DNA from 3 places in the Pseudoxanthomonas sp. LjRoot206 genome. Region 2 is predicted to be linked to each of the others. Evidence: predicted binding sites of a transcription regulator. Region 2 holds the regulator's gene; each other region holds the start of a gene.
The links. The regulator FliA, encoded in region 2, starts transcription of late flagellar genes. The targets are predictions, from matches to a motif close to TAAAGTTTNNCNNNCNNNGGCCGATAA.

Region 1: flgM (flagellar biosynthesis anti-sigma factor FlgM) is a predicted target of FliA. The motif match lies at 5,864-5,890, and genes of this name have one in related genera.
Region 3: AC04MD_RS07940 (methyl-accepting chemotaxis protein) is a predicted target of FliA. The motif match lies at 1,598-1,624, and genes of this name have one in related genera.

Annotation. Positions count from the first base shown of each region.
Region 1 is NZ_JBGFFI010000005.1:44,703-54,419, forward strand. It holds gene AC04MD_RS15640 (methyl-accepting chemotaxis protein) at 1-975, shown strand, start outside; gene AC04MD_RS15645 (sensor histidine kinase) at 1,111-1,740, shown strand; gene AC04MD_RS15650 (EAL domain-containing protein) at 1,737-3,452, shown strand; gene AC04MD_RS15655 (GIY-YIG nuclease family protein) at 3,445-3,711, shown strand; gene AC04MD_RS15660 (ATP-binding protein) at 3,835-4,986, opposite strand; gene AC04MD_RS15665 (flagellar protein FlgN) at 5,175-5,519, opposite strand; gene flgM (flagellar biosynthesis anti-sigma factor FlgM) at 5,525-5,833, opposite strand; gene flgA (flagellar basal body P-ring formation chaperone FlgA) at 6,002-6,649, opposite strand; gene AC04MD_RS15680 (chemotaxis protein) at 7,564-8,517, shown strand; gene flgB (flagellar basal body rod protein FlgB) at 8,701-9,087, shown strand; gene flgC (flagellar basal body rod protein FlgC) at 9,099-9,506, shown strand; gene AC04MD_RS15695 (flagellar hook capping FlgD N-terminal domain-containing protein) at 9,534-9,717, shown strand, end outside.
Region 2 is NZ_JBGFFI010000009.1:420-10,136, reverse strand. It holds gene flhB (flagellar biosynthesis protein FlhB) at 33-1,163, shown strand; gene flhA (flagellar biosynthesis protein FlhA) at 1,160-3,244, shown strand; gene flhF (flagellar biosynthesis protein FlhF) at 3,414-5,093, shown strand; gene AC04MD_RS19775 (MinD/ParA family protein) at 5,083-5,961, shown strand; gene AC04MD_RS19770 (RNA polymerase sigma factor FliA) at 5,958-6,710, shown strand; gene AC04MD_RS19765 (chemotaxis response regulator CheY) at 6,907-7,287, shown strand; gene AC04MD_RS19760 (protein phosphatase CheZ) at 7,287-7,904, shown strand; gene AC04MD_RS19755 (hypothetical protein) at 7,942-8,082, shown strand; gene AC04MD_RS19750 (chemotaxis protein CheA) at 8,109-9,717, shown strand, end outside.
Region 3 is NZ_JBGFFI010000002.1:679,097-688,813, reverse strand. It holds gene AC04MD_RS07950 (DUF3667 domain-containing protein) at 1-265, opposite strand, end outside; gene pncB (nicotinate phosphoribosyltransferase) at 307-1,476, opposite strand; gene AC04MD_RS07940 (methyl-accepting chemotaxis protein) at 1,696-2,781, shown strand; gene AC04MD_RS07935 (Rieske (2Fe-2S) protein) at 2,792-3,115, opposite strand; gene AC04MD_RS07930 (hypothetical protein) at 3,205-3,480, shown strand; gene AC04MD_RS07925 (fumarylacetoacetate hydrolase family protein) at 3,545-4,252, shown strand; gene mscL (large-conductance mechanosensitive channel protein MscL) at 4,329-4,733, shown strand; gene AC04MD_RS07915 (M28 family peptidase) at 4,827-6,215, shown strand; gene AC04MD_RS07910 (TrmH family RNA methyltransferase) at 6,377-7,240, opposite strand; gene AC04MD_RS07905 (alanine/glycine:cation symporter family protein) at 7,242-8,741, opposite strand; gene AC04MD_RS07900 (GNAT family N-acetyltransferase) at 8,860-9,411, opposite strand; gene AC04MD_RS07895 (efflux RND transporter permease subunit) at 9,404-9,717, opposite strand, start outside.

The DNA of each region.
Region 1 (9,717 bases), on a different contig from region 2:
ACCGAACTGCGCCGCTTCGTCAACAACGAGATCGAAGGCTCGCGTGGTGAGATCGACCGTGCCCGCGAGCTGATCCGCGAGGCCGTCAACAACCTGGGTGGCAGCTTCGACGCGATGAACCGCAAGTCGCGCGAACAGAGCGCGGCGATCTCCCGCATCATCGATCGCAACGGCGACGGCGACCGTGCCGGCGTGGACGTGGCGCGCTTCGCCCAGAACGCCAGCCAGCGCATGGAGCAGTTGGTCGAAGCGCTGGAGCAGGTGGCCGGCCAGAGCGGCACCACCGTGCACCACATCGACGACATGGCGCAGCACCTGGACGGCATCTTCTCGCTGCTGGAAGACGTCAAGTCGATCGCCGACCAGACCAACCTGCTGGCGCTGAACGCGGCCATCGAAGCCGCGCGTGCCGGCGAAGCCGGTCGCGGGTTCGCGGTGGTGGCCGACGAGGTGCGCAACCTGTCCGAGCGCTCCACCGCCTTCAACGAGCAGATCCGCAAGCTGGCCCACAGCTCCAAGGAATCGATCGCCAAGGTGCGCGACACCGTGTCGAACATGGCCTCGCGCGACCTCGACCGCTCGCGGGAAGCGCGCAGCGAAGCGGCCGGCATGCTGAACCAGGTCGCGGCGATCAACGCCTCGCTGGGCGACGGCATGCGCGAGGTCTCGGTCTGCGGCCACGCCATCGACGCCAGCGTCGCCGAGGCGGTCCGCTCGCTGCAGTTCGAGGACATCGCCACCCAGTCGCTGGGCAGCGCGCAGACCCACCTGGACCGCCTGACCGCGATCAACAAGGAAGCGCTGGCCCTGCAGGAACTGCTGCACCGCTCCGGCGGCGCCACCGACAACGAACTGCTCAGCGCGCTGCGCCTGATCGGCAACCGCCTGCGCGACCAGCGCACCGAGTGGGAGCGCCCGCCGCACAAGCCGGTCGCGCAGCAGAACATGGGTGCGGGTACCGTCGAGCTGTTCTGATCGCGCGACGGCAACGCAGGAACGACGACACGGGGCGGCCAGCGATGGCCGCCCCGTGTCCGTTCGGGACGACGTCGCGCCATCACGCCGTGGCCCGGCTGGCATACTGCGACCGTACCCGTCTCTACGCCGCCCATGCCGACGACGCCTCCAGACCTGCTGTTGCAGCTGTTCCGCCTGCAGGAAGCCGACCGCCATCGCGTCGGTCGCGCCCTGCACAACCAGGTCGGGCAGTCGCTGTCGGCGATCCGCATGGGCGCGCACCTGGTGCAGTCCGAGGACGATCCGGAGATCCGCCGGGAAGACCTGCAGGAGATCATCCGCGCGAGCGACGAAGCGGTCGCGCTCGTGCGCGACCTGCATGCGACGCTGCATCCGCCGCAACTGGACTCGATCGGCCTGGATGCCGCCCTGCGTGCCGAACACGAGCGACTGTTTCCTGGTGCTGGCATCGCACTGGCCGGGTTGCCGCATCCGCTGGCGACGGACCGCGCACTGGTCGCGTTCCGCATCGCGCAGACCGTGATGCGCACCGCCTCGCGGGCGCACAACGCGCTGGTCCTGATGCTCGCAGGGGACGAGGACGCAACGGGCGCGACGACCCTCGACCTGCAATCGGATGCCGACATCGACTGCGCGGACCTGCCCTTGCTGCAGGCGCTGGCCGCCATGGTGGACGGCAGGCTCGACGCCATGACGGGCACGCATTGGCGACTTCGCCTACCCTATGGGCCCCTGCCCGCCACCCCCGCCGATCCCGCGTGAATTCCGAGCACGCCCACCTGCCCCGCCTGCCGCGCCTCGGTGCCGGCGAACCCGACCTGCAACGCATGGTCGAGTCCGCCACCAACGACGGCACGCCGTTGATGCTGCTGTACCTGGACATCGACCACTTCCGCTCGATCAACGAGAACATGGGCGTGGAAGTCGGCGACGAAGCGCTGGCCATCCTCAGCGACCGCCTGCAGCAGGCACTGGGTCCGGACGCGCGCGCCTGGCGCCACGGCAGCGACGAATTCATCGTGGCGGTACCGCGCGTACCGGGCACGCTGCCGCCGGAGCGCTTCGGCGACCAGCTGCGCGAGCAGATCGAACTGCCGATGACGGTGCTGCCGTACACCCTGTTCCTGACCGGCACGCTTGGCGTGGCATTGTGCCCGGAGCATGCCGACACCGCGTCGGGCCTGCTGCAATGCGCGGAAAGCGCGATGGAACAGGCCAAGCACGAGGGCATGAACCTGGTGCGCCTGTACCGGCGCGGCGCCGCGATCACCGCGCGCAGCGACAGCATCATCGCGCGGCAGATCGTCAACGCCATCCACCACAACGAACTGCGCCTGTTCTACCAGCCGCAGATCAATGCGCACGACGGCCGCGTCATCGGCATGGAGACGCTGCTGCGCTGGTACTCGCCCGCGCTGGGCCTGCTGGTGCCGGAACGCTTCATGCACGTGGCAGAGAAGCTCGGCGTCATCGTGCAGATCGGCGACTGGGTGCTGCGCAACGCCTTCAAGCAGGCGCGCGTCTGGCGCGACTGGGGCTTCGACGACTTCGAGATCGCGGTCAACGTCTCCACCCTGCAGCTGCTGCGCCCCAGCTTCGTGTCCGAAGTGCTGGAGGCGATGCAGGAAGCCGGCATCCCGCCGCAGATGGTGGTGCTGGAAGTCCGCCAGAACGCGCTGGCCAAGGACATGAACCTGGTCCACCGCACGCTGGCGCAGCTGCACCGCGAGGGTGTGCGGCTGACGCTGGACGATTTCGGCATGGGCGATTCCAACCTGGATTCGCTGGTGCGCTTCTCGGTGGACAAGATCAAGATCGACCGCAATTTCGTGAAGGGCGTGCCGTCCGGCAACCGCGAGGTCGCCATCACCTGCGCCATCATCGCGATGGGCCACCAGCTGGGCATGAAGGTCATCGCACATGGCGTGGAGACCGACATGCAGTTGGGCTTCCTGCGCCGCAACCAGTGCGACATGTTCCAGGGCCATCTGTTCGGCGAGCCGATGTCGGCCGAGGACGCCGGCGCCGTGTTGCGCCGCCGCTACCTGCGTGCCGACGCGTTCGCCGCCACCAAGCCCGACCGCACGCTGCTGCTGCTGGATGACGAAGAGAACATCCTGCGATCGCTGGTACGCCTGTTCCGCCGCGACGGCTACCGCATCCTCGCCGCCAGCAACGTCACCGATGCTTTCGAACTGCTGGCCACCAACGATGTGCAGGTCATCCTGTCCGACCAGCGCATGTCGGACATGAGCGGCACCGAGTTCCTCGGCCGCGTGCGCCTGCTGTACCCGGACACGGTGCGCCTGGTGCTGTCCGGCTACACCGACCTGGCCACGGTGACCGAGGCGATCAACCGCGGCGAGATCTACCGCTTCCTGACCAAGCCGTGGAACGACGACGACCTGCGCGAACACATCCGCCAGGCCTTCACCACCTACGAGAACCAGCCGCACCACCGCGCGCATGCCTGACAGCGGAGCGCCGACGCCGGCAGGTTGGTGCCTGTACCTGCTCGAATGCCGCAGCGGCAGCTTCTACGCCGGCATCACCAACCGTCTGGAGGCGCGCTATGCCGCGCATGTCGCCGGCACCGGCGCGAAGTACACGCGCGCGAACCCGCCGGTGCGCGTGCTGGCCAGCCGCAGTTATCCGGACCGCAGCGCGGCGTCGCGCGCAGAGGCGGAGCTGAAGCGGTTGCCGCGGGCGAAGAAGCTGGCGTTTTTCGAATAGTTACGCCGTCATTCCGGCGAACGCCGGAATCCATCTTGATCTTGCCTGACTGTTGCACGGCGAAAAACATCAACATGGGTCCCAGCGTGCGCTGGGACGACGAACATCAGCGATCAGAATCACTCACGCCGCGTCGGCGGCCGGCTGGCGGATCGGCAGGGTGATGCGGAAGCAGGCGCCAGCACCGGGCACGTTGCGCGCTTCGATGCGGCCGTTGTGCTTCTTGACGATGCCGTAGGAGATCGACAGGCCCAGCCCGGTGCCGCTGCCGACCGGCTTGGTGGTGAAGAACGGATCGAAGATGCGCTGCAGGATCTCGTCGGGAATGCCGTGGCCGCTGTCCTGGACCTCGACCCAGACCTCCTCGCCTTCCACGCCGGTGCTGACCGTGATCGTGCCGCGTTCGTCGATGGCGTGGCTGGCGTTGAGCAGGATGTTCATGAACACCTGGTTCAACTCCGACGGTCGGCACTGCACCAGCGGCAGCTTGCCGTAGTGCTTCTCCAGCGTGACCTTGTACTTCAGCTCGTTCCAGATGATGTTGATGGTGGAATCCAGACCGGCGTGCAGGTCGGCGGATTTCCAGCTGTCGTCGCGGCCCGAGTACGAGAAGTCCTTCAGGTTGCGCACGATCGCGGTGACCCGCTCGATGCCCTCGCGCGATTCGGACATCAGCTGCGGCAGGTCGCCGGTGATGAAGTCGATGTCGGAACGCGCGCGCAGGTCTTCGATCTCGGGCAGCATCGCCTTCGGGTCCGGCAGGCGCAGCGCGCGCTCGTAGACCTCGATCAGCGAGAACAGGCTGTGCAGGTATTCCTGCAGCGAGCCGAGGTTGGAATGCACGTAGCCGATCGGATTGTTGATCTCGTGCGCGACGCCGGCGGCCAGCTGGCCGATGGACGCCATCTTCTCGGACTGCACCAGCTGTTCCTGCGCACCGGCCAGGCGCACCAGCGTCTGGCGCAGCTGCGCATGGCGGCGCTGCAGTTCCTGCTGGCGCGCATGCGCCTCGCTGACGTCGTGGAAGACGACCATGCAATGACCGCCGCCGGGGCTGTCGTGGAAGTAGGCGCGCACCTGCAGCACCAGGCCATCGTCGAGCGTCAGGTCGGCATTCCAGCGGCCGGTCTCGCGCGCGGTGCGGATCGCATCGGCCGGCAGCAGCCGCGACAGCGCGCCGAGCGCATCGGCCTCGTCGTTGACCAGCGCGCGCGCGGCGGCGTTGGCGTGCAACGGGCGCGCATCGCCCCGGCACAGCAGGTACCCATCGTCCATCAGTTCGGCCAGCGCCTTCAGGTCGGCGAAGCTCGGGATGTCGTCGACGGTGCAGGCGCCGGAAGGCGGAGTCGTAAGCGGGTCTGTGGCCACGGATGGATCGGGTGGCGGCGATGGGGCGCCAGTATCCGGCGCGGCCGCAGGAGCGGCAAGGTGCGGAGTCGCAGTTTGCGGATCCGGCACCAGGCTCAGGCGACCGCGAGCGGGCGCGGCGCGGAGGCCGTCGAGGTCTGGCCCTGCGCGTCGTAGGCGCCGTGGCTTTCGGTGCGGCCAAGATGGCGCAGCGCCCAGTTCACTTCGCGGCGCCGGCGCGCCAGCAGGATGCCGTTGGCGTGGTTCTTGTCGGCCAGGTCGGCCAGGCTTTCGCGCAGGTCGTCGGGGAAGCCGAAGCCGGCGGCGGCGGTTTCCAGCGCGCGCAGCGCATCCAGTTTGTCCTGCGTGCAGCGCACGAGCGCTTCCACGTCGTGCTCGACGATGGCGCGACGCTCCTCTTCCAGGGCCGCGGACAGTCGCTGGAGGGACGCGTGCGTCATCGTGCTCAGCCGCCCAGCTGGTCTTCCAGGCCCAGCATGCCGTCGGCGATCGCCTCGGCGTTGATCTTGTACGTGCCTGCCTGCAGTGCTTCGCGCACGGCCGCCACGCGGGCTTCGTTGATCGCCGGGGCCGCGGCCAGTTCGCGCTGCATCGCCTGCAGGCTGGTGGCTTCGCCGGTCAGTCGCAGGCTGTCGCCCGCCGCACTGGCTTCCACGGGGCTGGAACGATCGGCGCCGGCGGAGGCCACACGGCCGCTCACGGGGCCGGTGGTGCGGATGGCGGCAGGGGGAGTGCCTTCGATTTTCTGGTTCATGTCAGTCGCCTGTAACAGGGTTCATAGGAGTTATCGGCCGCCACCCGGTGGACTTTAGTGACGGATCGCACAATTCCGAGGGGACACCGGATTTCGCCCGATGTCCTTCCACCCAGCGTCGGTATCGGCCCTCTCCCGGACATCTTGAGGGCGGATGTGGATTTTTTTTCATCGACTCACCCAGACGTCGCCGCCCGCCCCCACGATTCCCTGCACCACGCGGCGCGAGGACAGGTTTTCGACGGTCACCCGCTCGTTCTCGCCGGCATCGCCGAGCGCCTTGCCGGCTACGCGGACTTCCACCCCGCCACGGCGGGACACCAGTGCCACGTTGTCGCCGCGGCGGATGAGGCGCTGGGCGACCAGGTCGGTCGAGGCCAGCACCGATCCGGCCGACAGCATGCGGCGCGCGACGCGGCCCACGGCCTGGGCCGGATCCGCCACCGCCGCACCGACAATGCGCGAAGCGTCGCGGCGCTCGGCGACGAAGGCGTCGGCCGTAATCGTTTCGCCGGGCGCGACGCCGCGCGCCAGCACCAGCACGGTCTGGCTGCGGCGCACGCGCACCGGCACGAACAGGCGCCAGCCGGCATCCTGCGGACAGCTGACTTCCACGCTGTTGCTGCCCTGCACGCGCGCAACCAGCGCGGCGCCGCAGCGTGGCAGGCGCAGGGCGGGATCGAGCGTGGCGTCGGCTTCGCTGCCGGCCGGCAGGGCGCCGAGAGCGGCGGCCTTGATGCTGTCGACCGGCTGGAAGTCGGCGGCCAGGACGCTGCATGCGGTCAGGGCGCCGATCAGGGCGAAGGTGAGGCGCAGCATGGGCGGGGTCCGGAGGTTCATCGGCGGGGAAGCTGCAAGCGGTGTGCCAGTCAAGCCCCTCTCCCCGCGGGAGAGGGGTTGGGGTGAGGGGCAACGGAGCCCGTGTCCTCAGGCCGCCCCTGGCAGCCACCACATCCGCGACGAGCCTTTGGTTCGCTGGCCTTGCGGGATGGATCTTCTTTTACTCAGCCATGGCGCCGCTCGCCGCGGGGGCCTTACTTTTCTTTGCTTGTGCAAAGAAAAGTAAGCAAAAGAAAGCACACGCCGGCGGTCCGCCCGCCGCACGCGGCGGGTACGCAGTCCCGGCGGGAATTTTCGTACGGGGCATCCTGCCCCGGCCGAAAACGGCGCACGTCCTGTGCGCCGCCCTGCGGGTTTTACCCGCCGTGACTGCCGGACCTCAGGGGGCCCGAGAGCCAAAGCCGACGCGTCGCGGTTGCTCCTGCTTTTCGGGCTCCCCATGAGGCACGGCGAGTGGGCCGGGTACAACCCGAAGGGCGCCGTCATGGATGACGGGGTTTTCGTATGGCACATGGATGTGCCATACGAAAATTCCCGGCCCGCTCGCGGACCCGGAGCGAAGCGCAGGGCGTGCCGCCTGGGGCGTGTTTCTTTGGTTCCTTTCTTTGCACGAGCAAAGAAGCGCTTCTCAACAGCCGAATGGCTGGTCAAGGGACGCCACCCGCGGCGAGCGGCACCATGCTTGCAGGTCAGGCGACCATCCCGTCAGGCCAAGAAAGCCGAAGCGGCAGCGTGCCTCTGGCTAGGTCCAATGTCCGCACAGGCGATGGACTCCGTTACCCCTCACCCCAACCCCTCTCCCAGCGGGAGAGCGGCTGAAAGGAAGGGAGAGGGGCTTTGAGCTGGCCCCTCCCGCTCAAGACCCCTGCCCGATGGCCGATATGCTGGACATGACCCAGGACCTGCTCAACCGCATCGACCAGCGCACCCGCCTGGCCGGCCACAACCGCCTCGCCCTGCTGCTGTTCCGCCTGGGCGGGCGTCAGCTTTTTGGCGTCAACGTCTTCAAGGTTCAGGAAGTCCTGCGCCGCCCCGGCCTGTTCCAGCTGCCCGGCCTGCCCACCGAGTTCGTCGGCGTCGCCGACGTGCGCGGCCGCTCGGTGCCCGTGCTCGACCTGGGCCTGAGCATCCGCCACCCCGAGCGCGACCCCAACCCCGAGAACGCCCCCAACTACCTGGTCGTCACCGAGTTCAACCGCTCCGTGCAGGGCTTCCTGGTCAGCGGCGTCGAGCGCATCGTCAACATCGCAGTGGAAGACATCCACCCGCCGCCGGAACTGGGCGCGGAAAACAGCTTCCTCACCGCCGTGACGCGGTTCCAGGGCGAACTGATCCAGGTGATCGACGTGGAAAGCGTGCTGGCCGACATCTGCCAGTCGCGCATGGACGCCACCCTCGCCCCCGAGATGGCGCTGCCCGCCGATGCCCCGCCGATGCAGGTGCTGGTGGTCGACGACTCCCGCGTCGCCCGCTCGCAGATCCGCAGTGTGCTGGAGCAGCTGGGCGTCACCGCCACCCTGCTGTCGGACGGCCGCCAGGCACTGGACCATCTCTTGCAGGTGCACGCCGCCGGCGAGAACCCGGCCGAGCGCTACGCCATGGTCATCTCGGACATCGAGATGCCGGCCATGGACGGCTACACGCTGACGACGGAAATCCGGCGCCATCCTGGCCTGGCCGGCCTCTACGTACTGCTGCACACGTCGCTGTCGGGCGTGTTCAACAACGCCATGGTCGAACGGGTGGGCGCCAATGCCTTCGTGGCCAAGTACAGCCCGCACGAGCTGGCGGAGCACGTGCTGTTCCGGCTGAACCAGGTGGCCTCGGCGCGCATGGCGGCCTGAACCGTCGTCCCAGCGCACGCTGGGACCCATCTGCTTTTCCCGCTCGCCGGGTAAAAAGCAGAGCTCAGATCAAGGTGGATCCCAGCGTTCGCTGGGATGACGGGATCGGCACGCCGGTATGGGGGCTCGCTTTCTGGCACACCGCTTGCAACTGCCCCGGCAACGGTCTGCCGGAGCGGTGCCATGTCCAATCCCATCTCCAATTACCTGGGCGTCCACGCCACGGCGCTGCCGCTGCGTGAGCAGCGCATGCAGCTGATCGCCAGCAACCTGTCCAACGCCGACACGCCGAACTTCAAGGCGAAGGACCTGGACTTCCAGGCCGCGCTGGAGAACGCCGCCGCCAAGGCCGCGCCGCTCAAGAGCACCAACGAACTGCACCTGACCCTGCCGAACGCCTCGCCGCGCATCTTCGAGCGCGACGGCGTGCAGCCCAGCCTGGACGGCAACACCGTCGACGCCGATACCGAGCGCGCCGCCTACGGCCGCGCGGCGCTGGAATACCGCGCCTCGCTCAGCTTCATCGAATCCAAGGTGCGCACCATGCTCACCGCGATCACCGGCCAGTAAGGAGCGACGCCATGAGCAACCTGCCCATCTTCGACGTCGCCGGTTCCGCGCTGCAGGCGCAGTCCGTGCGCCTGAACACCATCGCCAGCAACCTCTCCAACGCCGATTCCATCGCCTCCTCGCCGGACGCGGTCTACAAGCCGATCGAGCCGATCTTCCAGGCGCGCCCGATGGGCCACGACGGCTCGCTGACCTCGGTGCAGGTGAAGGAAATCACCCAGAGCGAGGCGCCGCCGATCAAGCGCTACGAACCCGGCCATCCGATGGCCGACGGCGACGGCTACGTCTACGCGCCGGATGTGGATCCGGTCGCGCAGATGGTGAACCTGATCTCCGCCTCGCGCGGCTACCAGGCCGGCGTGGAAGTGCTGAACACCGCCAAGGAACTCGCCCTGGCCACCCTGACGATGGGCCGCTGACGCCCCGCCCCCTGACCGAGTACGCACATGACAACCGTCAACGGCGATCCGTTCGCCGCCCTCAACACCGGCACTACCGGCAGCGCCACGACCGCCAAGAAGGCGGACACGCTGGGGCAGGCCGACTTCATGCGGCTGATGACCGAACAGCTGAGCAACCAGGACCCACTGAAGCCGCTGTCCAACAGTGAGTTCGTCGCCCAGCTGGCGC
Region 2 (9,717 bases):
AGAGACCGCCGCGACCCCGTCGGAAACACGCCATGTCTGAGCAGGACGAAAGCGGCGAACGCACCGAATTACCCACCGAGAAACGACTTCGCGAAGCCCGTGAGCAGGGCAACATCCCGCGTTCGCGCGAGCTGGCGACGGCGGCGGTGTTCGGTGCGGGCGTGCTGGCGATCATCGGCATGGGCCCCGGCCTGGCGCGCAACGCGCTGGGCTGGATGAAGATCGCGCTGACCCCCGATCCCATGCTGATGCGCCAGCCGGACCAGCTGTTCGGCTATGTCGGGCTGATGATGCTGAAGCTGCTGGTCGCGATCGCGCCAGTAGCCGGCATCTGCGTGCTGGCCGGCCTGGCCGCGCCGGTGGCGATGAGCGGCCTTCGGTTTTCGCAGAAGTCGCTGATGCCCGATTTCAAGCGCCTGAACCCCGCCTCCGGCCTCAAGCGCCTGTACGGCGCCGAGAGCGTGGCCGAACTGCTCAAATCCCTGCTGCGCGTGGCCCTGATCGGCGGCGCGGCGGTGATCTGCCTGAAGCTGGGCCTGAATCCGTTGCGCGAGCTGCTGACCATGCCGCTGGAGCAGGCGGTGCGCAGCGGCCTGAAGTTCACCAGCACCCTGCTGCTGGCGACCACCGGAGGGCTGATCCTGCTCGCCGCCATCGATGCCCCGTACCAGAAGTGGAACTGGCTGCGGAAGCTGAAGATGACCCGCGAAGAGCTGCGCAAGGAGATGAAGGAGAGCGAGGGCAGCCCGGAGGTGAAGGGCCGCATCCGCCAGATGCAGCACCAGATGTCGCAGCGCCGGATGATGGAAGACGTGCCGAAGGCCGACGTGATCGTGGTCAACCCGACCCACTACGCCGTGGCGCTGAAGTACCAGGCCGGCCAGATGGGCGCCCCCACCGTGGTCGCCAAGGGCGTGGACGAGCTGGCCCTGCGCATCCGCGAGGTCGCCGACGCCCATCGCATCGCCATCGTCTCCGCGCCGCCTTTGGCACGCGCCTTGTATCGCGAAGGTCAGCTTGGCCGGGAGATACCCGTGAGACTGTACGCCGCCGTCGCCCAGATCCTGTCCTACGTGTACCAGCTGCGTGCCTGGCGCGTGGGCGAGGCCCCCCTGCCCGACCTGCCGTCCCTCGACGTGGATGAGCACGGAGGCAAGGCATGAGTGCGCAACCGGCCGGCGGCCTGCGCTGGATGGACATGCTGAAGAACGGCCTGGGCGCGCCGCTGGTGGTACTGGCGCTGCTGGCCATGATCGTGGTGCCGCTGGCACCGCCGGTGCTGGACGCGCTCTTCAGCTTCAACATCGCCATTTCGCTGGTGGTGCTGCTGGCGGTGATCTACGTGAAGCGCCCGCTGGACTTCACGATCTTCCCGATCATCCTGCTGATGACCACCATGCTGCGGCTGGCGCTGAACGTGGCGTCCACCCGCGTGATCCTGCTCAACGGCCAGGACGGCCATGACGCTGCCGGCAAGGTCATCGCCGCGTTCGGCGAATTCGTGGTGGGCGGCAATTACGCCGTCGGCATCGTGGTGTTCGCCATCCTGACCATCATCAACTTCGTGGTCATCACCAAGGGCGCGGGCCGCATCGCCGAAGTGTCGGCCCGCTTCATCCTGGACGCGATGCCCGGCAAGCAGATGGCCATCGACGCCGACCTCAACGCCGGCGTGCTGACCCGCGAGGAAGCCAAGGCGCGCCGCGAGGAAGTCCGCGCGGAAGCCGACTTCTACGGCTCGATGGACGGTGCCAACAAGTTCATCCGCGGCGACGCCATCGCCGGGATCCTGATCCTGTTCATCAACCTCATCGGCGGATTCGCCGTGGGCATGTTCCAGCACGGCATGCCGGCGGCCGAGGCGGCCTCGACCTATACGCTCCTGTCGATCGGCGACGGCCTGGTCGCCCAGCTGCCCGCCCTGCTGGTGTCGTCGGCGGTGGCCATGCTGGTCACCCGCGCCTCGCGCTCGGAAGACATGGGCCAGGCCGTCATGGGCCAGGCCTTCGGCCAGCACAAGGCGCTGGCGGTGGCCGCCGGCGTGCTGGGCCTGGTCGGGCTGGTGCCCGGCATGCCCAACGTCGCCTTTTTGACGCTGGCCGCCGGCATCGGCTACCTGGCCTGGAAGATGTGGAAGCGGACCCAGGAGGGGCCCGAGGCCGCCGCCGGCGACGTGCCTGCACTGACCGGCCCGGGCGCGGCGCCCGACCGCAATGCCGAACTGACCTGGGACGAGCTGCGCCCGGTCGATCCGCTGGGCCTGGAGGTCGGTTACCGGCTGATCCCGCTGGTCGACAAGAATCAGGGCGGCGAACTGATGTCGCGCATCAAGGCGGTGCGCCGCAAGCTGACCCAGGACCTCGGCTTCCTGGTGCCGCCGGTGCATATCCGCGACAACCTGGAGCTGCCGTCCAACGGCTACCGCCTGCTGGTGCACGGCGTGCCGGTCGCGTCGGCGGAGATCCACCCCGACCGCGAACTCGCGCTCGACCCGGGCGGCGCCTTCGGCACCATCGACGGCATTCCCGGCAAGGATCCGGCGTTCGGCCTGGACGCGGTGTGGATCCAGTCGCACCAGAAGGCCACCGCCGAATCGCTGGGCTATACCGTGGTCGATCCGGCCACGGTGATGGCCACCCACCTCTCGCACCTGGTGCGCGAACACGCGCCGGAACTGCTGGGCCACGAGGAAGTGCAGCAGCTGCTGGCGCAGCTGGGCCGCAGCGCGCCGAAGCTGGTCGAGGACCTCACCCCGAAGGCGCTGCCGCTGGCCACCGTGGTGCGCGTGCTGCAGAACCTGCTGATCGAGCGCGTGCCGATCCGCCAACTGCGCCGCATCGCCGAGTCGCTGGTCGAGTTCGCCCCGCAGAACACCGATCCGGCCGCGCTCACCGCCGCCGTGCGCACCTCGCTGGGCCGTTTCATCGTGCAGGAGATCTCCGGGATGGCGCCGGAACTGCCCGTCTATACCTTGGCGCCGAATCTGGAACGCGTCTTGCAGGACAGCACCCAGGGAACCGGCGCGGCGCTGGAACCGGGACTGGCGGAACGCCTGCACCAGAGCCTCGCCGACGTGGTGACCAAGCAGGAATCCCGCAGCGAGCCTGCGGTGGTGCTGGTACCGGGAACGGTCCGCGCCGCCCTCGCCCGCCTGGTCCGCCACAGCGTCCCCTCGCTGTCGGTGCTGGCCTACAGCGAGGTTCCCGAGGACAAGCGGTTGAAGCTGGTCGGCACGATCAGTTGAAAGCCGGGATTGGGGAATGGGGATTCGGGATTCGCCACAAGCGGCTCCCTGTTATCGGAGAGCGATCGAATGAAAACGACAACTCGAATCCATCTGCATCGCCGAAAACGATGCTCTGCTCCTGCTCCTGCGAATGCCGAATCCCCAATCCCGAATCCCGGCTCCTGACATGAAAATCAAACGCTTCGTTGCTCCCGACATGCGCACCGCCTTCGCGATGGTGCGGCAGGAACACGGTCCGGACGCGGTGATCCTGTCCAACCGCGTCACCGAGGACGGCGTGGAAATCGTCGCCGCCAGCAATTACGACGAAGCGCTGGTGAAGCACACCCTGGACGCGATGCGCCCGGCCACGCCCGCCGCTCCGTTGCATCCGCTGCTCGACCCTGCGCCGCAGGGACCGGCCGCGAACGCGCCGACCCTGTCGCCCGCCGAAGCCGCCGCCAGCTACTTCTCCCGTCGCCAGTCGGCCGCGCCCGCCGCTCCGGCCGCACCGCGTGCCGAGACGACGAAGCCTGTCGCCCCCGCGCCTGCTCCGGTCGCCGCGATCGCACCGATCGTGGCGCCGCGCGCACCGGCCGCCGAGACTCCGGCGCCGGTCGTGCGCGACCTCGCGCCGCTGCTGATCGAACCCGAATCCTTCGCCGCCAAGCTGGCTGCCTGCCTCCCCGCCGCGCCCGCCAACGAACCGGTCGCCGCGATCGAGCCCATCGCGCCGCCGCGCCGTCCGGTCGCACCGCGCGTCGAGGCCGACGACACCCTGGACCTGGACACGCTGCTGCCGTCCATTGCGCCGCCGGTGTCGCTGCCCGACCCGGAGCCGGCACCTGTCGCGGCCCTGCACGCCAGCCGCATCACCGCGGCCACCCCCGCGCCGGTACCCGCTGCCGTCACCGTGCCGACGCTGACCGTCGTCACCGACGATGCCGCGCAGGCCCGCGAAAGCGACGAACAACTGGTGCAGATGCGCGGCGAACTGTCCGCCATGCGCGAGATGATCGAGCGCGAGATGCACCGCCTCACCGACGAGCGCCTGCGCGGCTCGCCGGTGCGCATGCAGGCGATGGAGCTGATGGAAGACTACGGCTTCGACGCCGGCATCACCCGCGACATCGCCCTGCAGATCCCCGCCGACACCGAACTGCACCGCGGCCGCGGCCTGATGCTGGGCCTGCTGTCGAAGAAGCTGCCGGTGCTCGACACCGACCTGCTGGACACCGGCGGCGTCATCGCCCTGGTCGGTCCCACCGGTGCCGGCAAGACCACGACCATCGCCAAGCTGGCGGCCTGCTTCGCGCAGCGCCACAACGCCCGCGACGTGGCGCTGGTCACCACCGACACCGTGCGCGTCGGCGGCCGCGAACAGCTGCACGGCTACGGTCGCCAGCTCGGCATCGCCGTGCACGAGGCCGACAGCGCGCAGACCCTGGCGCTGGTGCTGGAACGCCTGCGCGACTACAAGCTGGTGCTGATCGACACCGCCGGCCTCGGCCAGCGCGACCGCAACCTGGTCGGCCAGCTCAACTGGCTGCGCGCCTCCGGCCAGGTCAAGACCCTGCTGTGCCTGCCGGCCAATTCGCACTTCTCCGACCTGGACGAAGTGGTCCGCCGCTTCAGCACCGTGCAGCCGCAAGGCGTGGTGCTCACCAAGCTGGACGAGACCGGCCGCCTGGGCAGCGCACTGAGCGTGGTCGTCGACCACCAGTTGCCGATGACCTGGGTGACCGACGGCCAGCGCGTCCCCGACGACCTCCACCGCGCCAACAGCGCCCACCTCGTGCTGCGGCTGGACCAGCTGCGCCGCGAAGCCGATGAACCCTGCTCGACCGAGGCCACCCATGTCGCCTGATCACCCGCTGCAGACCAACCCCCGCAGCACCCCGCCGTTGCCCGGCGCCTTCCATCCCGTGCGTGTCGTCGCCGTCACCGGCGGCAAGGGCGGCGTGGGCAAGACCAATGTGTCGGTCAACCTCGCCGTGTCGCTGGCCGAAATGGGCAAGCGCACGCTGCTGATGGACGCCGACCTCGGCCTGGCCAACGTCGACGTACTGCTCGGCCTGTCGCCCAAGTTCACCCTGGCCGACCTGATCGCCGGCCGTTGTGGGCTGGAAGACGTACTGCTGGAAGGTCCCGAAGGCGTGCTGGTGGTACCGGCCTCGTCGGGTTTCCGCCACATGGCCGAACTGACGCCGGCCGAGCATGTCGGCCTGGTCAACGTGTTCTCCGAACTGCAGCGCGCCCTCGACTTCATGGTGGTCGATACGGCCGCCGGCATCAGCGACAGCGTGCTGACCTTCTGCCAGGCCGCGCAGGACACCGTGGTGGTGGTCTGCGACGAACCGGCCTCGATCACCGACGCCTACGCACTGATCAAGGTACTGGCGCGCGAACGCGGCCTGGACCGTGTCCACGTCGTCGCGAACATGGTCCGCGACCCCAACGAGGGCCGCAAGCTGTACGAAAAGCTCGCCCGCGTCTGCGAACGTTTCCTCGGCGATGTCGCCCTGCACTACCTGGGCGCCGTACCGCAGGACGACTGGCTGCGCCGTGCGGTGCAGCGCCAGCAGCCAGTGGTGAAGGCCTACCCGGGCAGCCCGTCCGCCCGCGCCATCACCGATATCGCCCGCACCACCGCGCGTTGGCAGCCGCCGGTCGGCGCGCGCGGCAACGTGGAGTTCTTCGTCGAACGCCTGATCCAGCGCGGGGTGGCCGCATGAACACCGCCGCCGCCCAGTACCGCGCCGTCCAGCGCGGCAATGCCAACGACTTCGTCACCCAGCACGCCGACCTGGTGCGCCGCATCGCCCACCACCTGGCGGCTCGGCTGCCGGCCAGCGTGGAGATCGACGACCTGGTGCAGGCCGGCATGATCGGCCTGCTGGAAGCCTCGCGCAGCTACGACGCCGAACAGGGCGCCTCGTTCGAGACCTACGCCTCGATCCGCATCCGCGGCTCGATGATCGACGAGATCCGTCGCGGCGACTGGGTACCGCGCTCGGTCCACCGCCGCGCCCGCCAGGCCGCGGCCACCGTGCGCGAGATCGAGCAGCGCACCGGCCGTGCCGCCATCGCCACCGAAGTGGCGAGCGCGATGGAGATGCCGTTGCCCGAATACCTGCGCCTGATGGAAGACGCCGCGCGCGGCCAGGTGTTGAGTCTGGAATCGCACATCGACGACCACGGCGAGCCCAACACCACGCGCACCGGCGGTCCGTCGCCGCAGCAGAACCTGGAGCGCAGCGAGTTCCGCCAGCAACTGGTCAAGTGCATCGGCCAGCTGCCCGAACGCGAGCAGCTGGTGCTGTCGATGTACTACGAACAGGAACTCAACCTGAAGGAAATCGGCGCGGTGCTCGGCGTGAGCGAATCCCGCGTCTGCCAGATCCACGGCCAGGCGATGGTGCGCCTGCGTGGACGCCTGCAGGTCTTCGAGAAGGCCGATGCGGGACTGGAAGACGACGAGTGACCCAGGCAACCCCATGACCCTGTAGGAGCGCCCTGGGGCGCGATGCGTTTCGGTCGATGCGAGCAAAAGCATCGCGCCCGAGGGCGCTCCTACAAGAGCAGCTTTAGCGTTCGCCTAAATCTTTCCCGCCCCCGGCCGATATCCCCACCAGTCCCACCGTCCACGCAACACCGGAGCACCCGTGACCAACAAGAACATGCGCATCCTCATCGTGGATGACTTCTCCACGATGCGCCGCATCATCAAGAACCTGCTCAACGACCTGGGCTACACGAACACGGCCGAGGCCGACGACGGCAACACCGCGCTGGTCGCGCTGGCCCAGGGCAGCTTCGATTTCGTGGTCACCGACTGGAACATGCCCGGCATGACCGGCATCGAACTGCTCAAGTCGATCCGCGCCGACGACCGCTTCAAGACCCTGCCGGTGCTGATGGTGACCGCCGAGGCCAAGCGCGAGCAGATCATCGAAGCCGCGCAGAACGGCGTGAACGGCTACATCATCAAGCCGTTCACGGCGCAGACGCTGGAAGAGAAGCTCGGAAAGATCTTCGAACGCCTGGGAGCGGCCGCCTGATGAACGCCGTCGCCGACGCCACCGGCGCCCGTGCGGCGCTGGTGGAAAAACTGCAGACCGCGCTCGATGCCCTGGAACAGGGCGACGAAGCCGGCTGGCGCCGCGAACTGGACGCCATCGCCGCCTGGCGCACGCAGCCGATGATGCAGGGCCTGGGTCGCCTGGCCCGCGAGCTGGCGCAGACGCTGGGCGAACTGCCGCCGACCGACGCCGGCGAACTCGACGATGCCTGCTCCCGCCTCGACCATGTGGTCGAGATGACCGAACAGGCCAGCCACAAGACGCTGGACCTGGCCGAACAGTGCCGCGGCTACGCCACGCGGCTGAAAGCCACCGACCTGTCGGCCGACCAGGCCGCACTGGTCGACAGCATCGGCAAGGGGCTGTCCGAGATGGCGCTGGCGCAGAGCTACCAGGACCTGACGGGCCAGATCATCCGTCGCGTGGCCGGCATCGTGCGCCGCGTGCACGAGGGTTTCGGCGCGCTCGGCCTGCCGCCGCCGGAAAAAAAGCAGGACAAGGGTTCAGAACTCGCCGGCCCGGCCGTTGCTGGTCTTGACCGCAATGCGTTTTCGCAGGACGACGCCGACGACCTGCTGTCCGGCCTGGGGTTGTAGCCCCGGGGGACGCGCGCTGCGGAACCGGAGACCCGTCATGTCCGCTGCTGCCCGCCGTTCCCGCCACCCCGTCGTCCTGCTGTTCGTGGGATTGCTGCTGGTCTGCGATGTCGTGGTGGGGCGCTTCCTGCGCCGCCGCCACGCCCACGCGATGCGCCTGCTCGATTCCTCCCGCTGATCGCCTGCCCGGTAACCGACCCGCCCATGTCCGCCGTCACGCCTGAAATCGCCGCCGACTTTCTGATCGAAGCGCAGGAGATCCTCGACCGGCTCGGCGAACAGCTGGTCACGCTGGAACAGGATCCGTCCGACAGCGGCCAGCTCAACGCGGTGTTCCGCGGCTTCCACACGCTGAAGGGCGGCGCCGGCTTCCTCGGCATCCAGGCCATGGTCAACCTCTGCCATGCGGCGGAAGAAACCCTGGGGCTGGTGCGCGCCGGCCAGGCCGCGCTGGAATCGCAGCACTTCGACGCCGCCCAGCAGTCGCTGGACTGGCTGCAGCAGATGCTGGACGCCGTCGGTGCGGGCGACGACCCGCCGCACGCGCCGCAGACGCTGATCGAGCAGTTCGACGTGCACGGCAGCGCGCCGGTGCAGAAGCCCGTCGCCGCAGCATCCGTTGCCGCCGCGCCGGCGGGCGACCTGATCGGCGACGACGAATTCGAGGCCTTGCTCGACCAGTTGCATGGCGGTGGCGCGCCGACCAGCGTCGCCCCGTCCGCGCCGCCGCGCGCCGTGCCTGCGCCCTCCCCTGCGAAGCCCGCGACGCCGAAACCGGCGGCCAAGGCCGGGGGCGAAGCCGAGCAGACCATCCGCGTGGATACGAAGCGGCTGGACGCCATCGTCAACCTCGTCGGTGAGCTGGTGCTGTCGCGCAACCGCCTGAAGACGCTGCGCACGCGCATCCGCGACGAAGAGCTCGACCGCGCGGTCAGCAGTCTCGACATCGCCACCGCCCGCCTGCAGACCGCCGTCATGCGCACGCGCATGCAACCGGTCGGCAAAGTGTTCTCGCGCTTCCCCAAGGTCGCCCGCGACGTCGCCCGCCAACTGCAGAAGGAAGTCGACCTGGAACTGGTCGGCGCCGATACCGAACTGGACCGCAACCTGGTGGAGGCCTTGGCCGATCCGCTGGTGCACCTGGTGCGCAACGCGATCGACCACGGCATCGAAGTGCCGTCGCTGCGCGAGGCCTGCAGCAAGCCGCGGGCGGGCCACGTGCGCCTGTCGGCGCAGCAGGAAGGCGACTTCGTCACCATCGAGATCCGCGACGACGGCGCCGGCATCGACCCGGAACGGCTGCGCGTGAAGGCGCTCGAGAAAGGCCTGATCGATCCCGAAGCCGCAGCCCGCCTGACCCACGACGAATGCCTGCAGCTGATCTTCCTGCCCGGCTTCTCCACCAAGGCCGAGGTCACCGACATCTCCGGCCGCGGCGTCGGCATGGACGTGGTGCAGTCGCGCATCCGCGAGCTGAGCGGGCAGATCACCATCCATTCCGATGTCGGCCGCGGCAGCCGCTTCGTCATCCGCGTGCCGCTGACGCTGGCCATCCTGCCCACGCTGCTGGTGCAGGCCGGGGATCCGGTCTACGCGCTGCCGCTGGCACGCGTAATGGAGGTGCTGCATGCGCCGTCCGAAAGCCTGCGCTGGTTCGACGGCCAGGCCGTGCTCGATCGCCAGACCCATACCCTGCCGCTGGTCGACCTGCGCCAGTGGCTGCGCGTGGATCCGGTGATGGCACCGCTGCTCACCATCGTGGTGCTGCAGATGGGCGAACAGCGCTTCGGCCTGGTCGTCGACCAGGTCCGCG
Region 3 (9,717 bases), on a different contig from region 2:
TCGCACGCTGACCGTCGAGGTAGGCCCGCATCAAGTGCCCTGGCCGCAGCATCAGTTCCTTCAGCGAGTAAAGGATGCCCCGGTCCATGTGCAGCACGCTGTGCTCCAGCTCATGGCCCAGGAAGTGCCAGTCGATGCGATGCATCGGCGTGGGCTGGCCGCATGCCGGACAGAATTTCTGCTCGGAACCATCGACTACCCGTGCGCAGTTGGCGCACGTCCCCGTATCCGACATCGCCATCCCCATGGCTGCAAAGCGTCGCATTCTAGAGCGTAGCCCGCGCGTTTGGGAAAGTGGCGTCCGCCTCACTCCGTCGGCAGTCCGAACACCTTGCGCAGGTAGGCCACGAAATCGGGATCGTCGCTCATGCCCTTGCCGGGCGTGTCGCTGACCTTGGCCACCGGCTGACCCTGGCAACGCACCATCTTCAGTACCAGCTGCAGCGGCTTGGGACCGACATCGTTGGTCAGGTTGGTACCGATGCCGAAGCCGACCTTGCAACGCCCGCGGAAATGCGCGTGGATGCGCAGCACCGCTTCGATGTCCAGGCCATCGCTGAAGACCAGCGTCTTGCCCTGCGGATCGATCCGCTGCGACTCCAGGTGCGCGATGACGCGGTCGCCCCATGTGAGCGGATCGCCGGAGTCGTGGCGCATGCCATCGAACAGCTTGCTGAAGTACAGGTCGAAGTCGCGCAGGAAGGCATCCAGTCCTACCACGTCCGACAGCGCGATGCCGAGGTCGCCCCGGTATTCCTGCGCCCACGCCTCGAACGCGGCGCGCTGAGAGTCGCGAAGACGCGGCCCCAGCTGCTGGAACGCCTGCAGCCACTCGTGCGCCATCGTGCCGTGCGGCGTCATCCCGTACCGGCGCGCGAAATGGATATTGCTGGTGCCGACGAATTGCCCGCCCAACACCTGCTGGCAGATCGGCAACAGCCGGGCGTGCCAATCGTGCGAATAGCGTCGCCGCGTACCGAAGTCGGTGATCGTGCAGTCCGGCGCTGCATCGCGCAGGCGCTCCAGCTTGGCATGCAGGCGATGCTCGCCCTCCTGCAGGTCGCCATCGGGCTGCGCGCGCATCCAGGTCTCGCTGATGATCGCCAGCACCGGTACTTCGAACAGGATCGTCTGCAGCCACGGGCCGTCGATGGTCAGGTCGAGTTCGCCCGGCACCTGCGTGGAAGGCGCGATGTGCACATGGCGCCGGCGCAGCTGGAACTGCTCCAGGAAATCGACGAAGTCCGGCTTGATGTAGCGCAGCGTGGACAGGAAGCGCAGTTCGTCGTCGCTGAAGCGCAGCGTGCAGAGCCGGTCGATCTCCGCCGAGATAGCGTCCAGGTGCTGCACCAGATCCACGCCCGGCGTGCGGCACTTGAAGCGGTACAGCACCTGCGCGCCGGGATGCTGGTGCAGCACCGCCTGCATCATCGTGAGCTTGTAGAGATCGGTGTCGAGCAGCGAGGGAATCATCATGCCGGTCACTCGGGGCGCCGTCGGGGGACGCGCCATGGTCGCACGGTGGGCGGACGCCATCGCACAGGGAGGCACGGCAGCGCCCCATCGCGGGGCAAACGCGCACCGCGACGGTGCCGATTAAAGCGCTCCACGGACGCGCCGATAGCGCCTCAACCAAGGGAACAGCGACGCCAGGCGGGATCGGGCGCCTCCCTTCCCGCCCTCGCAAGGAGATCCATGAACGTATGCACTGTCGCACCCGTGTCCGACGCCGGTATCGATGACCATATCCAGTCGGTGTCCGGCCTGTCGGATTCGCTACTGAAGCAGTTGCGCCAGTCGCTGCAGAAGATCGACGAGATCAACCGCGTCACCCGCATCATCTCGATGAACGCCCGCATCGAGGCGGTCCGCATCGGCGCCGCGGGGCGCAGCTTCGGGGTGATCGCCGAAGAGATGGATACGCTGTCGCGGCGGGTGAGCGATACGGCGCAGGAGATCGATCGCATGGCCGGCCATACGAGTACCGATCTGCGGGGACGATTGGACCAGTTACAGACGAATGTGCGCCGTACCCGGTTGACCGACCTGGCGCTGGCCAATATCGACCTGATCGACCGCAACCTCTACGAGCGCAGCTGCGACGTGCGCTGGTGGGCCACCGACGCCGCCATGGTGGCCGCCCTGCAGGACGCGCAGCCCGCCACCCTTGCTCATGCCAGCCAACGGCTCGGCCAGATCCTGGATTCGTACACCGTCTATTTCGATCTGGTGCTGGCCGACCTGCAGGGCAACATCATCGCCAACGGACGACCGCGCCAATACCGCTCCGCAGGGCAGTCGGTGGCCCAGCAGGCGTGGTTCCAGTCGACGATGACCACCGCCAGCGGCGAGGAATTCGGCTTCCAGTCGATGCACCGCAGCCCGCTGGCTGGCGGCGAACGCGTGCTGGTCTACGCGTGCACCGTGCGCGAAGGCGGCCGCGTGACCGGTCGCCCGCTCGGCGTCCTCGGCATCGTGTTCCGCTGGGACGCGCTGGCGCAGACGATCGTGGAGCACACGCCACTGTCGGCAGCCGAATGGCGCCGCAGCCGGGTGTGCATCGTCGACGGCCACGGGCAGGTGCTGGCCGATACCGTGCGCGGCGAGGCGACGGCGACGCGCCTGGACTTTCCGGGGCGCGGCGCGCTGTTCGCCCAGCCGCGTGCCGCGGTGGACCTCGTCATCGATGGCCGTGCCCAATGCATCGCGCACGCGGCCTCACCGGGCTACGAGACCTACCGCACCGGCTGGCATTGCGTGATCGTGCAAGGCGTCGACTGACGCCTGCCGGTCAGGCCAGCCATACCCCGTCGTCGCGCACCTGCACGGCGACGGCACGCAGCGAATCTCCGCGGCAGGGCCCGGCGACGCAGTCGCCATGCACCAGTTCGAACGAGGCGCCATGGGCGGCGCACACCAGATGGCCGTCCTTGCTCTTGAGGAACTGGCCCGGCGCCCAGTCGAGGCGGCGGCCCGCATGCGGACAGACATTCAGCCAGGCACGGACGTCGTTGCCTTCACGGAAGAGAATCAATGATTCGGCATCGTCGCCGATCTTGGCCTCAACCTCGGCAAAACCGCCGTCGACGATGTCATTCAGTGCACTCAGTCGCATGGCGTTTAACGAAGTCCTCACACGGTCACATAACGGTCATCCGATACTGCGGCACCGGCCCCCGCCGCATTCTGTCACGACGCAACGCCATGTACGCACGCCACTTCCAGTTCAACGCTTTCCGCAATGTGTTCGCTCCGCGCAAGCCGCGCCATCCGCTGCTGCGGGTCGGCCTGGGCCTGCTGGGCGTTGCGCTGCTGGGCGTGCTGGTGTTCTTCAGCGTATTCGTGGGCGCAGCGATGATCGCCGGCGGCCTGGTCTACAAGCTGGTCCGCCAGCGCGGCAAACCGCAGGCCCGCGATGTGCGCGTGGTCGACGCCGAGTACCACGTGGTGCGCAAGCCGGTGCTGCCGCTGCCGCGCTGACGACGCCCGCGGGAACCCGGTTCCCGCCTACACTCTGCGGCCGCTTCCTTTCCGCCTGGCCGCCATGACCGACCTCATTCCCGCCCCGCCCATCCCGCGCGTTCCCGTGCGAGGCGGCGCCACGTTCCCGGTCCGGCGGATCTTCTGCGTGGGACGCAATTTCGCCGACCACGCACGCGAGATGGGCGCCCCGGCGCCGGCCTCGAAGGCGGATCGCGGAACCCCCGTGTTCTTCCACAAGCCCGCCGACGCCCTCGTCACCAGCGGCGCGGATGTGCCCTACCCGCCCGGCACGCAGGACCTCCACCATGAAGTGGAACTGGTCGTCGCCCTCGGTACCAACGCACCCGCCGGTCCGCTCGCACGCGAAGCCGCGCAGGCCCTGGTGATCGCCTACGGCGTCGGCCTGGACCTCACGCGCCGCGATCTGCAGGGCGCTGCCAAGGCCAAGGGCCTGCCCTGGGATACCGGTAAGGGATTCGACCACTCGGCGCCGATCAGCGAGCTCGTGCCTGCCGCCGATGTTGGCGTGCTGGAAGACCGGACGCTGACCCTGCAGGTGAACGGCGACACCCGCCAGCATGGCGCGCTGCATGATCTGATCTGGGACGTGCCTGACATCCTGCACGAGCTGTCGCTGCTCTACGCGCTGAAGGCGGGCGACCTGGTGTTCATGGGCACGCCGGCGGGCGTGGCCGCGCTCGTGCCGGGCGACCGGTTCGTCGCCTCGCTGGACGACGTGGTGACGCTGCAGGGCCGCATCACCGCCTGAGCGGTGCAACGGCGGGCGTCATGCACGCTATAGTCCCCGCCGATGGCGCGACGACGCCGACAGACAGGACAGCAGCATGGGCATGGTCAGCGAGTTCAAGGAATTCATCGCGCGCGGCAACGTGGTCGACCTGGCGGTCGGCGTGGTCATCGGTGCCGCGTTCGGCAAGATCGTCACCACGCTCGTCGACAAGATCATCATGCCGCCGATCGGGCTGCTGGTCGGTGGTGTCGACTTCTCTAAGTGGGCGTGGACCTTGAAGGAAGCCACGGTGGACGCGGCCGGCAAGGAAGTCCCCGCCGTCGTGATCGGCATCGGCGAGTTCCTCAACACGGTGATCCAGTTCGTCATCGTAGCGTTCGCGATCTTCCTGCTGGTCAAGGCCGTCAACCGCCTGCACCGCAAGCCCGATGCCGCACCGGCCGCGACGCCGGAAGACATCCTGCTGCTGCGCGAGATCCGCGATTCGCTGAAGAAGTAAGCGGACGCTGCATTCCGAACCGGCAACACCGGCAAAGGAACCGCGAGGCCACGGGCTGCTAAGCTCGTGGCCTTCGTTTTTCCGGGATACGCCATGCGCCTTGCTCCGCTGCTGCTTGCCCTGACCTTCGCGGTACCTGCCCTCGCCGCCCAGCGCGAGACCCGCATCCCCGACGCCTCGCTCGCCACCGCGGCGCAATTGCGCGAGCAGGCGCTGGCCGACGACACCGGCTGGAAGGTCGTCGAATCGCTGACCACCGAGATCGGCCCGCGCCTGGCCGGCAGCGAGGCCGATGCGAAGGCCGTGGCGTGGGCACAGGCGAAGTTCAAGGCGCTGGGATTCGACAAGGTATGGCTCGAGCCGGTGACCTTCCCGAAGTGGGTTCGCCGCAGCGAACACGCCGCCATCCTGGGCGCACATGCGCAGCCGATCACCGTCACCGCGCTGGGCGGCAGCCCCGCCGGCAAGATCGAGGCGGAGATCGTCCGCTTCGCCGACCTCGCCGCGCTGGAAGCGGCGCCCGACGGCTCGCTGGCCGGCAAGATCGCCTTCGTCGACTACCAGATGAAGGCCGCACGCGACGGCAGCGACTACCGCAACGGCGGTGCGATCCGCTCGAAGGGTCCGTCGGCCGCGATCCGCAAGGGCGCGGTCGCGTTCCTGATGCGCTCGGCCGGCACCGACAACCACCGTGTCGCCCACACCGGCATCACCCGCTTCGACGACGGCCTGACGCCGGTGCCGTCCGCATCGCTGACCATTCCCGACGCCGACCAGTTGGCGCGTCTGCTGCAGCGCGGCCCGGTGCGCGTGTCGCTGGCGCTGGACTGCGGATGGAACGGCGAATACACCTCGCACAACGTCATCGGCGAGATCACCGGGCGCAGCCTGCCGAAGGAGGTGGTGGTGATCGGCGGACATCTGGATTCGTGGGACCTGGGCACGGGCGCGATCGACGATGGTGCCGGTATTGGCATCACCATGGCCGCCGGCCATCTGATCGGCCAGCTCAAGCAGGCGCCGAAGCGCACGATCCGCGTGATCGCCTTCGCCAACGAGGAACAGGGTCTCTACGGCGGCAAGGCGTATGCCGAGAAGCACCTGGCCGACATCACCCGCCACCAGCTCGCCGCCGAGAGCGATTTCGGCGCGGGCCGCATCTACGCGTTCAACACCGGCGCGCCGGCGCATGCGCGCAAGGCGACCGAGCAGATCGCGCAGGCGCTGGCACCGTTGGGCATCGAGTACACGCCCGGCAAGGGCAGCGCCGGCCCGGACATCAGCCCCTTCGCCGCCAGGGGCATGGCGTGGGCGTGGCTGGCGCAGGACGGCAGCGACTACTTCGACCTGCACCACAACGCCGACGACACGCTGGACAAGATCGACCCGGCCGCGCTGGCGCAGAACGTCGCGGCGTACACCGTGTTCGCGTATCTCGCGGCGGAAGCCGACGGCGACTTCGGCAGCCAGTTGAAGGAGTAGACATCGCCATCGTGCCGTGGCTGCTCCCTGCTTTGTAGGAGCGGGCCATGCCCGCGATGCTCTTCAGGTGATTGACCTAAAAGCATCGCGCCCAAGGGGCGCTCCTACAGGGACCGCAGGATTCCCTGAGCGGAAAGGGAAGCAGCGGAGCAAGCTCCGCTCTACAGGCGCTGCTTCCACTGCGCGAGGAACACGGCGGTCGCCGCGGCGACATTGAGGCTTTCGACGGCGCCGCTGCCGGGAATCGACAGGCGCGTATCGCAGGCCGCAGCGAGTTGCGCATCCATGCCCTCGCCTTCCGCGCCCATCACGTAGACCAGGCGCTGCGCCAGCTTCGTCGCGAACAGGTCGTCCCCGCCGCGCACGACGGTGGCGGCCAGCGAGAAGCCGGCGTTGCGCAACTGGGCCGCCGCATTTTCAGTCTGGCCCATGCGCACCAGCGGCACCTGTTCGGCGCCGCCCTCGGCCACGCGAGCGGCGGCGCCGGACAGCGCCAGCGTCGAATCACGAGGCAGCAGGATGCCTGACACGCCGAAGTGCGCGGCCGACCGCAGGATCGCGCCGAAGTTGTGCGGGTTGCCCACGCCATCCAGCCATAGCGCCGCCAAGGGCCTGTCTTCCGGCAGCGCACGCAGCCAGTCACCCATCGGCAGCGGCACCACTTTCAGTACGTCGGCGACCACACCTTCGTGGTGCGTACTGGCGGCGAGGCGATCGAGATCGCCCTCTTCCACCACGCGGTAGCCCACGCGCTGCTTCACGCACCACGCCAGCAACGGTTTCAGTGCCGGGATGCGCGACTCGATCAGGTAGATCTTGCGGATGGCCTCCGGCCGGCGCGCGAAGACCGCGTGCACGGCATTGAGGCCGTACAGCCGCAGCTCGCTGCGCGATGCGCCCGCACCGCGCTCGTCGCGCGGCGCCGTCGCGTGCGCAGGACGGTCTTCCTGCGCACGTGGCGGACGGCGTCGCTCCGGCGGGTTGCCGGGCGGACGCGGCGGACGGCTGTTCCAGGGATTGCTCACGTCAGGCCTTCGTCTTCCAGAAATCGGCGTTGCGGATGCCCAGCGCATCAGGGTCGAACACCGGATCCAGGCCCAGCTTCTTCTGCCGTTCGTAGTCGCGCAGCGCTGTCAGCGCCGGCTTCTGCAGGATCAGGATGGCGACGACGTTCAACCAGGCCATCAGACCCACACCGATATCGCCCAGCGTCCAGGCCATCGCCGCGTTGTGGTACGCACCGAACACCACCATGCCGACGATGCCTACGCGCAGCAGCAGCGTCGCCAGTGGGTGGGTCTTCTTGGTACCGGCCAGATAGGTCAGGTTGGTTTCGGCCATGTAGTAGTAGGCCATGATCGTGGTGAAGGCGAAGAAGAACAGCGCCAGCGCCACGAAGCCCGCGCCCCAGCCCGGCAGCACCGACTCCACCGCGGCCTGGGTGAACTGCGCGCCTTCCGACGGCTGCAGGCCAGGCACGCCGGAGAAGATCTCGACCAGCGTGTCCTTGCCGTTCTCGGTGACGGTCTTGAAGGTGTTGTACATGCCGGTGGACAGCAGCAGGAACGCCGTGGAAGTGCACACCAGCATGGTGTCGAAGTAGATGGCGAACGCCTGCACGTAACCCTGCTTGGCCGGGTGCGAGACCTCGGCGGCCGCGGCGGCGTGAGGGCCGGTGCCCTGGCCGGCCTCGTTGGCGTAGATGCCGCGCTTAACGCCCCAGGCGATGGCCTGGCCGATGATCGCGCCGAACGCGGCATGCGCGCCGAACGCGCTGGAGAAGATGTCGGCGAACATCGCCGGCACCTTGCCGGCGTTGGCGATCATCACGATCACCGCCATCAGGATGAAGGCCAGCGCCATGAACGGCACCACGACCTCGGCGAAGGTGGCGATGCGCTTGATGCCGCCGAAGATGATCAGCGCCAGCACCGCCGCCACGCCCAGGCCCAACCACAGCTTCAATGCGCCCGCACCGCCGACCGCCTCGCAGGCGCCCGCGCTGCACAGCACGTTGCTGGCGCTGTCGGCGATGGCGTTGGCCTGCACGCCCGGCAGCAACAGGCCGGTGGCGATGACCGTGGCCACGGCGAAGGTCACCGCGTACCACTTCAGGCCCATCGCCTTCTCGATGTAGTAGGCCGGACCACCGCGGTAACGGCCTTCGCCGTCCTTTTCCTTGTAGATCTGCGCCAGCGTGCACTCGATATACGACGTGGATGCGCCCAGGAAACCCATGACCCACATCCAGAACACCGCGCCGGGGCCACCGTAGGCGATCGCCGTGGCTACGCCGGCGATGTTGCCGATGCCCATGCGGCCGGCCATCGAGATCGCCAGCGCCTGGAACGAGGACACGCCGGCCTCGGACTTCTGCCCGGTCACGGTCAGGCGGCACATCTCGGCGAAGCCGCGCACCTGCATGACCCGGGTGCGGAGGGTGAACCACAGGCCGGCGCCCAGGCACAGCGCGATCAGCGCGTTGCTCCAGATGATGCCGTTCAACCAGTTGAAAAAGGCTTCCACGGGGATGCGTCTCCGTTCGTTCGTGCGTGCGCTGGGATACGGGAAGGCGGCGCACCGCGCCGCCAGGTCCCTGCAAGATACCCGCAACGCGCGCCGCTGCGCAGTCCCCGCGCGCGTTTCAGCCCGGCCAGACGCGCCCGAACAGCCTCAGGTCGTGCAGGCCGTCGGGCTTGCGGATCGCGCTGCGCCGGCAGCCTTCCTCGACGAAGCCGTTCTTTTCCAGCACCCGCGCGGAACCGGGATTGGTGTCCAGCACGTTCGCCTCGATCCGGCGCAGCGCCAGCGTGGGCACGACCCAGCCCAGGTAGGCGGCGACGACGCGGGTCATGTGGCCCCGGCCCCACTGCCCGCGTCCGAGCCAATAGCCCAGCTCGGCGCTGTGCGCCTTCTCGCCCGCATGGGGTCGCACTGCGATGCCGCCGCAGGCCTCGCCATCGATCTCGATGGCGAACACCGGGTGCGCGAAGTCCACCACGCGACCGGCGAGGAAGGCCTCCCCGTCGGCGCGCGTATAGGGGTGCGGGAAGCGGTCGCTCAGGCCGCGCGGCACCCGCGGATCGTCCGCATGGCGCAGCAAGGCCTCCAGATCGTCCTGCCGCCACGCACGCAGCAGGAACCCGTCGCCTTCGATGCGCACGCCCGCATGCGGACGCACGCGATCCTCAGCCATGGCCGCCGACGGAGGGCGTTTCCGCCTCCAGCTTGCTTAGCTCGTGCGCCACCGCTTCGGGCGAACGCGTGAACGGCGCGAGCAGTGCGTAGAACGCCGGCACCACGTACAGCGACAGCAGCGTGGAGAAGGTCACGCCGAAGATCACCACGATGCCGATCGTCGCGCGACTGGCCGAGCCGGGACCGCCGGCCACGACCAGCGGGATGGCGCCGACCACGGTGGCGACCGACGTCATCAGGATCGGGCGCAGGCGTACGCGCGCGGATTCGGCGATGGCCTGCGCGACGCTGGATCCGTCGTCGC